3 regions of the Psychrobacillus sp. FSL W7-1457 genome follow, and region 2 is predicted to be linked to each of the others. Evidence: riboswitches for the same ligand, from Rfam matches in the RefSeq annotation. Region 2 holds a riboswitch; each other region holds the start of a gene.
The links. Region 2 has a riboswitch for lysine ahead of NSQ95_RS12050 (aspartate kinase). Riboswitches for the same ligand answer to the same signal wherever they lie in the genome.
Positions count from the first base shown of each region.

Region 1: it holds a riboswitch for lysine, as region 2 does, so the genes downstream of both, NSQ95_RS13515 (Na+/H+ antiporter NhaC family protein) here and NSQ95_RS12050 (aspartate kinase) in region 2, are expected to answer to the same signal.
Region 3: it holds a riboswitch for lysine, as region 2 does, so the genes downstream of both, NSQ95_RS19170 (transporter substrate-binding domain-containing protein) here and NSQ95_RS12050 (aspartate kinase) in region 2, are expected to answer to the same signal.

Region 1 covers NZ_CP151993.1:2,753,453-2,756,738, forward strand. Annotated here, with positions in the region: gene NSQ95_RS13515 (Na+/H+ antiporter NhaC family protein) at 1-1,216, opposite strand, end outside; lysine riboswitch at 1,305-1,488, opposite strand; gene yunB (sporulation protein YunB) at 1,539-2,309, opposite strand; gene NSQ95_RS13525 (bifunctional UDP-sugar hydrolase/5'-nucleotidase) at 2,352-3,286, opposite strand, start outside.
Region 2 covers NZ_CP151993.1:2,475,669-2,478,954, reverse strand. Annotated here, with positions in the region: gene uvrC (excinuclease ABC subunit UvrC) at 1-790, shown strand, start outside; lysine riboswitch at 834-1,009, shown strand; gene NSQ95_RS12050 (aspartate kinase) at 1,212-2,429, shown strand; gene NSQ95_RS12045 (IS110 family transposase) at 2,697-3,286, opposite strand, start outside.
Region 3 covers NZ_CP151993.1:3,886,551-3,889,836, reverse strand. Annotated here, with positions in the region: gene NSQ95_RS19175 (M23 family metallopeptidase) at 153-1,127, shown strand; lysine riboswitch at 1,263-1,445, shown strand; gene NSQ95_RS19170 (transporter substrate-binding domain-containing protein) at 1,573-2,409, shown strand; gene NSQ95_RS19165 (amino acid ABC transporter permease) at 2,514-3,275, shown strand.

The DNA of each region.
Region 1 (3,286 bases), 280 kb from region 2:
CCCAGGATGAACCTGTAGCAAAGGCCATAAAAGCAGTCAGCACAAACAGTAATACTGGAATAATACCTACTGGGATATTATTTTCTGTAACAATCGTTGCAAGGAATGCACCTGTTTCTAAGGCTGTAATAAGGTAAGATAATGCCCATGCGAATACAAGAATCAAAATGGCAGGAAGCATAGATTGAATGCCTGTACGTAAAGCCTTCCACACGTAGCTCATGTTAGCATTTGGGTTAACCTTGAATTGGCGAGCGTATAACAGGAAAGCTAAAATACTTGCTACCAATCCAGCTATAAATAATGAAAAAGGAACATCTGTATTTTCAAAGATGACAAATATATCTAAACTTCCTCCGGACAACTGATAGCCCGTCCAGAACATCAACCCTAACGTCACCACTACTAAAGAGATGATTGGAAGTAATAAATCGATCACTTTCCCATACTGATTGTCAGGAAAATCTCCATCCATATCTCCCGGATTAGTTTTATTAGGATCAAATAATACTCCTGTTTCCTTCGCACGCTTTTCATGCTTCTTCATCTCAAATAAATCAAAATCTGTCCAAGCCGTAAAGAATACGATCGCCAAAGTAGCTATTACATAGAAGTTCATAGGCGCCATTGTGATAAAAGCTTCTAGCGGAGTATATTCTGTTACAGCATGTGTTGTGAAAATAACACCTAGCTGGCTTATCAAAAATGCTCCCCAGCTAGAAACTGGTGAGATTACACATATCGGTGCTGATGTAGAATCGATGAAATAGGCTAGCTTTGCACGAGAAACCTTATGCGAATCCGTAATTGGTCTTGCAATTTGCCCTACTGCTAATGCATTAAAATAATCGTCCACAAAAATAATGATTCCTAAAAAGGCTGTTAATAGTTTAGAGCCTCTTTTCGTTTTAATTCGCTTGATCGCCCAATTAGCGAAAGCTGTGCTTCCTCCTGACAGGCTGACAAAAGCAGTAACTACACCTAACAAGAGAATGAACAATAAAATATATATGTTATATACATTTAAACCCCCATCCCAAAAAGAGATTTTAAAGGAATTCCATAACATTAACAAAGATCCAACAGGGCTAAATTCCTCTACTAGTAAGGCTGCAGAAAGAATACCTGCTCCTAACGATAACAAGACCCTTTTTGTCAATAAAACCATGATGATTGCCAATAGCGGTGGCACTAACGAAAAAATTGTATTCTCCAAAACTGTTCCTCCTTGAAAATAGAAAAGCCAACCTATAGTATTTTATAGGTTGGCTTATACATGAAATTTTAGTTATAACACTTTGTTTCACTTTTGTAGCTCCCCATCTATATGTCCCCATATACATGACAGTGTTATTCTTGTTCAAAATAACCCCAACTAAGCATCCTTGACTAGACATACTTAGTTTCGGCAAAACTTCCTTTCTATTACGATCCTTGGAGTCACCCTCCCGTAACATACTATTAAGCAATGCGGCCTCTACCTATTTATTATTCATTTTTATCTATTCTAACAGTAATTTAAGAAAAATGAAGTTTTTTTAATCTTCCGGTAACGGTATAGGTACCTCCACCGATGGAGCAGCCGACCCATCCCCACCTGTATAAATGTGAGGAACCTGCCCTTGTACTAGACCCATGGCTACTGGTATATTCTGTTCCACTACACTCATTTTACTAGCAAGCGGGACGATGATTTGTACGTTCACCTTAATGTGGATACTAATTTCTACATACGCATTATTAATACCGAACTCGGTAATAGTAGGCACCACATTTGACTGAACGTTTCCGATCACGTGGAATCGAATAGGTATTTTTGGACCTAAATTCCCGATCAAAGGTATATTCGTTGCTTGCCCCATCGGAACAAAAAATACGACTCCACCTTGGTCTTCCATTGTTTGCTTATCATACTCAATATCATCCAAGTAAGGAAGACTTGATAAATTCCCTTGTTCAGCCTGTTCTAAATGGGATTGTACTAAACTATTTGTATCAGATAGCACTCGGTTAATAATTTCTGTATTGAATTTGGTTGTAACCATATTTTTGCTATCCGAAGGAACCTCTTCAATAATATCGTTTACATCTAGAACATTTGCTGTACGCGAGTTAATCGCCTTACTTATTACCATAGAGGCAATCTTGTTAGTTTGCACCTCAGCATATTGTAAATAAGTGGGAGTCAGTTGCGCATTTATATAATAAAATACGTAAGCCACTGACAATAAAAAGCATGTTAAAAAGATGGCTAATTTGCGTTGAGTGCTAAAAAATATGAAACGCTTCTTCTTTTTGCGATAAAACAACGAAAAAACCTCCTCATTACTTTTATGTAACGAGGAGGTCTATTATGCCCTACATTTATTCTCTTCCTTTATTCCATACCATTTTATAACGTCCCGTATAGTTTCTGGCATAATATATTGTTTCTTCGCGGTCTTAAAAGAAGGAAAGAAAAATCCAAAAGTAAACATGTCTAGCGTCGCCAGCCGGTACGTTTGATGTAACGTTAATGGCTCACCTTTAATCAAAAGCTGCCCATGCATATCTTGTTCAACCTGTTCAAATAAAATAGCCCCTAAATACTTACCACGAAATCCGAGACCCTTCACTTCTAAATTTGGCCATTTTTCGTTTTTTGAAAGCTCCATCACCTCTAGCAGCTCAGCTCCACTTAATGTAACGATACATGGATTAATGGGGTGAGGCAGGCATTGATGTAGATCCCAAGCAGTGACAGGTCCCTCCGGTAAATCCTTTAAGAAAATTCCTGCAGGAAACATGGCACAATCTGCATTCGTGTATGCTAGCAATGCCTTTCCAAAGAAATTCGCTAACTCAGACCCATTGAACCACTCTTTTTTTAACAAGGAATTGCTTGTAAAAACAGGATAAGATAGCTTTTCTTTACCGATTCGCTCCCAATTTTCCATCGTGTGTCCTGCATTTTGAGGGACTGGCAACTCGTCTGTAGGGTAGACAACAGCCTGTTTAGAAACAACTCTTTTCATGGAATGGTCATATTCAAGACTCACATAGCCCACATACATCCCAAATTTCCCTGTAGCGGCCTGCAATGTATTCCCAACCATTTTCCCTTCCTCGAACAAATGATGCGTGTGTGCTCCTAAAATTAAGTCCAGAGACGGTATCAGCTCACATAGCTCTTCATCCTTAGACTTTCCTAAATGAGACATACAAATAAGGACATCGACATGAGGAGAAATCTGATCAGCAACTGCCTGCAGTCTAGGAAGAGGATCCTGCAATCTCCACCCAAGCT
Region 2 (3,286 bases):
GAACCTAGTGGATTTAGCACAAAAAAATGCTGCGATAGCTTTGAAAGAAAAGTTCCATTTGATTGAACGACAAGAGGAACGAACTGTAGGGGCAGTAGAAGAACTAGGTAGTCTTATGGGAATTGCCATGCCAAGCAGAATTGAGGCCTTTGATAATTCTCATATTCACGGTACCGATGCGGTTTCTGCCATGGTTGTATTCGTTGATGGCAGAGCATATAAAAAAGACTATCGGAAGTATAAAACGAAAACTGCAGCAAAGCATGATGACTATGGCGCTATGCGTGAGGTCGTTCGTAGACGTTACACTCGTGTACTAAAAGAGAGATTGCCTCTACCTGATTTAATCATTATTGATGGGGGTAAAGGACAAATAGAAGCAGCAAGAGAAATTATCGAGGATGAACTTGGCTTAGATATTCCAATTGCAGGACTAGCGAAAGATGCCAAGCATCAAACATCCTCCTTGTTATATGGTGACCCATTAGCGATTATCCCGATGAAAAGAACGAGTGAAGCATTCTATCTTCTTCAAAGAATTCAAGATGAGGTCCATCGATTTGCAATTACTTTCCATCGACAACAGAGAGGGAAGCATACAATTGCCTCCTCGTTAGATGGAATTGAAGGAATAGGTCCAAAACGTAAGAAAATGCTTCTTAAGCATTTTGGCTCCCTCAAACGAATGCAAGCTGCATCAAGAGAAGAACTAATAGAATCTGGACTCCCAAGTAAATTAGCTGATAATCTAATGGCTCATTTTCAGAAAAATTTATTGTCTTCTGAATAATCTTATGTTATCTTTAAAACAATTTAATATTCACTATTCAAACAGTGAAGATAGAGGTGCGAATTGCAAGAGTACTAATCGAGAGGATGAAAGATCCTACGACCGATTAGGAAAGGGTTGTTCGCCGAAACATAGAAAAGCTTTTCCTTTCCTATGTTGGTTCTGTATTTAAGAGATGCAGGACTGTCAGAATATATATTCTGGAGGGCTATCTCACATGGGCAATCATTTTTGACCGTGTATGAGAAGAGTTAGCTTTCCGCAAATATGTGGGAAGCTTTTTTTATTGTTTAGGAAATTATAAGATTATGAACCTGTGGATAAGTTGATGTCTAGCTCCAGCGCCTTGCCCCTCGGGGCAGGGATAGGCGCTTGCGCTTTTCTTGTTGTCCGCTCAAGGAGATAAAGGGGAGATAGGTAAATGAGTAAAATTGTGATGAAATTTGGCGGAACCTCTGTAGGCTCCATGGAGTTAATTGGTAACGTAGCAAAAAGGGTACAACTAGAAAAGGAGAAAGGACATGATATCGTCGTAGTTGTATCTGCCATGGGAAAAACAACAGATGACTTAGCGGAAATGGCTAGTAAAATCACTAACAATCCAACAAAAAGAGAAATGGATATGTTGCTTGCTACAGGAGAACAAGTAACTATGTCCTTACTTGCTATTCAGTTAAATTCACTTGGAGTGGAGACGTTATCGTTGACGGGTTGGCAAGCTGGAATAGTTACAGATGAAGTACATAGAAATTCAAAAATAAAACAATTGGATGGCCAGAAGATAAATGAGCATTTAATGGCTAATCGCGTAGTAATTGTGGCCGGCTTTCAAGGTATGTCGGAATTAGGGGAGATTACTACTTTAGGAAGAGGAGGGTCAGACACTACAGCCGTCGCCATAGCTGCAGCTATCGGAGCAGACATTTGTGATATTTATACGGATGTAGATGGCGTTTATACGTCAGATCCACGCTACGTATCTCATGCAAGAAAACTAGAACAGCTAGAATATGATGAGATGCTGGAGTTAGCTCATTTAGGAGCTGGAGTACTGCACCCTAGAGCAGTGGAATTTGCAAAGAACTATAAGATTCCATTACGAGTACGTTCAAGCTATGAAGAAACGGAAGGAACCATTTTAAAGGAGGAAGTAGATGTGGAGAATAATTTAGTAGTACGAGGGGTAGCTTTTGAATCAGATATAGTACGTTTAACGATTGAGTATACAGTGCCTTTTAATGGTTCACTCGCTTCCATATTTACTACCCTTGCCAATAACCATATTGATGTAGATATTATTGTCCAGTCGATTGTCGAAGGAATGAAGCCTACCGTTTCCTTTTCTATAAAAAAAGAATCTCTTTCGGAAGCAATTCACGTTTTAGAGAAAAAGAAACAGAATCTAGGTTTTACCTTTGCAGATTTTGAGGTGGGTTTAGCTAAGGTATCTATTGTAGGTTCAGGGATGGTATCTAATCCTGGTGTCGCTGCACAAATGTTCGACCGATTAAGCAAGGAAAACATACCAGTTAAAATGGTTAGTACCTCAGAAATAAAGGTTTCAGTTGTAGTGCCTCAAGGCAATATGATTCAAGCAGCGAATGCACTCCATGATGAATTTGATTTGGCTATAAATTAAGTAATAAGTTAAGGCTATGTTAAAGGGTAGGGTTGATTTATGTGTAAAGAAATCTTTAAATCAGAGTGTAGAAATTGATTTCCGCGCCAGCCGGACGCTTTCTTACCCTTAGTCAAGTATTTATATCTTTATTTTAGGAGTTTAGGTATTTAGTTTGGTTGGGGAGGGGTACCCCTCCCCAACCAAACTAAATTTCCGCATACTAAATAGACCTAGCTTAAATTGCTTTTTCTTACTAGGCCAAATATGGTATAGTCAACCTAACGGTTACAAAATGGTCGTAGCCTTTTCGTAATCGTACATTAAGTCGTGTTGAATGAGGTGGAAAAGCATCTTCAAAAACTTATTCACACACGCGATACTCGCAACCTTATGAGGCTTTCTCTGGGGTTGCGTTTTTAATTTGTCATAATACTCCACCAGGTGGTTCTTTTTCTTTTTCCTCCACGAAAGCATCGTCTGTATCATATAGAACAAGATCCTTCGGAGGTTTTTGTTGCCTCGCTTATTGATTTTGTCTTTCTTGTAAATGGTCCCTGACTGATACCTCATCATATCTATCCCCACGTAGGCGTTTAATTGCTTATGGTTGTGGAAGCGGCTGATATCCCCCAGTTCGCCGATGATCCTGCCGGCTGTGACTTTTCCGATCCCCGGAATAGAAAGCAGGATTTGATATTCTTTTCGGTCTTTCGAAAGGTCATCCATCTGTTTGACCAACCGTGCTTTCTTCGCCTTCAGTTCAATAATTCTCTTGGCATAATCTCTTAGCTGCTCGCATCGCACATCCTTACGGCTGATTGCAGGATAGGAGTTCTTTGCCAGCTCTATCAAGGTCAGACTCTTTTCCTCTGCCT
Region 3 (3,286 bases), 1.4 Mb from region 2:
ACAAAAAAGAAATAAATAAAATCAACAAAAGGAAACGGAGAATCTACACCCTCGTTTCCTTTTACTTTTCATATTAAGTGAAACCTTAGTTAACTTTTTCCGTATTACATGATAAATACTGACAGTGTTATAAATTGGAGGTAAACAGAGCCATGAATGTAGAGGAATTTATAACTCCAGAAAGGTTTGGAGAAGTATTCTTATATGGAAACCATGAAGAAATTTATAACCAATGCGTTAAAGAATTTAAAGAGCTAGTATCACTGGACCAATTTACTGATTTAGCCATTTCCTTTAATCACGGTGTTGAAAGCTACCAAATGTATAAAAAGATCGAAATGGGTTATTCAACTCAGTATTTATGGTTAGATAACAATAAGGAGAGAATAGTTAGTGTAACCTTTGATACGGCTAACTACATCCAGGGCATAGTATTAAAACCTTATGTAACCTTCCCTAAAAGCGATCAACGTTACACCAAAAATAAATATATAATGCCTATTAAAGAAGAATGGCTTGTTTTCTGGGGTGGGACGAATGAATTTCTTAATTATCATTACGTTTATGAATCTCAGCGCTATGCATATGATTTAGTGAGGATGAAGGATGGTCAGACGTATAAGGATAGATTACTCAATGAAAGTTACTATGCTTTTGATAAAGAGGTAGTTGCGCCAGCAGACGGTAAGGTAGTAAAGGTTATGAATAATATTGTAGATAATATTCCCGGAGAAATGAATGAAAAAGAACCAGCCGGAAACTATGTCATTTTGGAGCATAAAAATAGAGAATATAGCTTGCTTGCGCATTTTAAACAATATTCTATAGTAGTAAAAGAAGGAGACGCGGTGAAGCAGGGACAAACAATTGGCCTTTGTGGAAATTCTGGAAACTCCTCTGAGCCTCATATACATTTTCAGGTGATGGATTCGTCTGATTATGTGAACTGCCATTCTATACGTATAAGTTTCAATGATGGGATTGAGCCAATTCAAGGCGATACAGTAACGACATACAAACCGAACGAAAAGTCAAAAATGGATGTCTTTGATAAAGTGGAAAATACATTTACTTTAGCAGATTTTTTCTTATTTATTCCCCGTATTATTGGTTCATTTTTTAAATAAGACTGTTCGTTTCTATTTAGAATAATGAAGTTTTAAAAATAGTAATATTTTGATTAATCAATAGAATGTTTGTTGACAGATGAAAATCTCTATTGTAGACTATGAACAACTAATTGAATATAACCTCGCTTTTATAAGTGAGGTAGAGGCGCGATATTTAACAGTCCTTAGAGGAGCTTGAGATGCTTAGATACTAAGGAGAAGGAAATGTCGCCGAAGCTTGTAATAAACTCATTATTACATGCTGGGTCTGCAGTGAAGAATTGCAGGACTGTCCGTTATAAACGTCCCGGTTTATAATGGTGTGCTATCTCATGGGGAAAAGTAGAGGATTTAGGGCAACCATACATTATGACCTGAGTCTACCTCAAGTCTTTTTTTGTACAGTTGTCCTTTTTGTATGGTTGCATACATATAATAACTTTAAAAAAGGAGATTACTAGAGATGAAAAAGAGACTATTTACATTAACATTTTTACTATCCATTTTTTTATTGCTTGCTGCTTGTGGAACTAAAGAGGAAGAAAGCAGTGGATCAGCATCTGCTCAAGATACATTTACTGTAGGACTTGAGGCAGGATATGCCCCCTTCAACTGGACTCAAATGGACGACAAAAACGGTGGAGTAAAATTGGACGGTAACGCAGAGTATGCTGGTGGATACGATGTAGAAATTGCTAAAAAAATTGCAGAAGGCTTAGGTAAAGAACTGGTAATCGTTAAAACCGAATGGGACGGTCTAGTTCCAGCTTTAACTTCGGGTAAGATTGATGCAATTATTGCTGGAATGTCACCAACAGCAGAGCGTAAAAAAACAATCGATTTCTCTGAAAACTATTATACTTCCAACTTTGTTATGGTTGTAAAAAAGGGCGGAAAATTTGAGGGTGCCACTTCCATTCAAGACTTTAATGGAGCAAAAGTCACAGGCCAATTAAATACTTCTCACTACGGAGTGATAGACCAAATTAAAGGTGTAAAAAAACAGCCTGCATCAGATAACTTTCCAGCAATGCGTGTAGCACTGGAATCTGGTATGATCGACGGTTATGTATCTGAACGTCCAGAAGGAATTAGTGCTTCCTCTGCAAATGACAACTTCAGCATGGTTGAATTCGAAGAAGGATTTGTTGCAGATGAAGAAGAAACAGCTGTTGCAGTAGGATTGAAAAAAGGTAGCGATTTAACAGATAAAATAAATGAAATATTAGCAGGAATTTCAGAAGAAGAGCGTCAAGAAATTATGGATAATGCTATTTCCAATCAACCAGCTGCAGAATAAGTATACTAACGGCTGCTAATAAAAGCAGCCGTTTCATTTTTTAAAGTACTTACGCAATTGGTTAGTGGATGTTCGAGGCAACAGAAAGTGTAAGGAGGAAGACAATGAGTTTAGAATGGATTATCTCCATTATCACCAATAACTGGCCGATGTTTTTGCGTGGAGCAGGAGTAACCCTGTTGATTTCTATTATAGGAACTATTGTAGGAGCAATCATTGGATTATTAGCAGGCGTTATTAGGACCATCCCACTACCTGAAAAGAGGGTAAGTAGATATTTTTTAAAGCTGGTTAATCTTATTCTGTCCATCTATATAGAATTCTTCCGAGGGACACCAATGATCGTCCAAGCTATGGTCATCTTTTATGGATCATCACTGGCCTTTGGGTTAGATATGGATCGTTTACTAGCAGCAATTTTTATTGTATCTATTAATACGGGAGCGTATATGGCTGAAATTGTTCGGGGGGGAGTCATTTCAATTGATAAGGGACAATTTGAGGCATCACAAGCGATAGGGATGAATCACATTCAAACTATGCTATATGTTGTGTTACCCCAGGTTATCCGTAACATACTTCCAGCAACGGGCAACCAATTCATCATTAATATTAAAGATACCTCTGTTTTAAATGTGATAGGGGTAACGGAATTATACTTCCAAACGAAGTCTGTAGCTGGAAACAATTTCAGATATTTTGAGTCATTCTTTGTAGCTTGTATTTTATACTTCATCATGACGTTTGCGGTTACATTAATTTTACGACATTTTGAAAAGAAACTAGATGGACCCGAAAATTACACTGTCATTGGTCAGCCTATGCAAATGGCTGTACTGCCAAAAGGTCCTTATGAAAACAAGTAAACAAAGGAGGA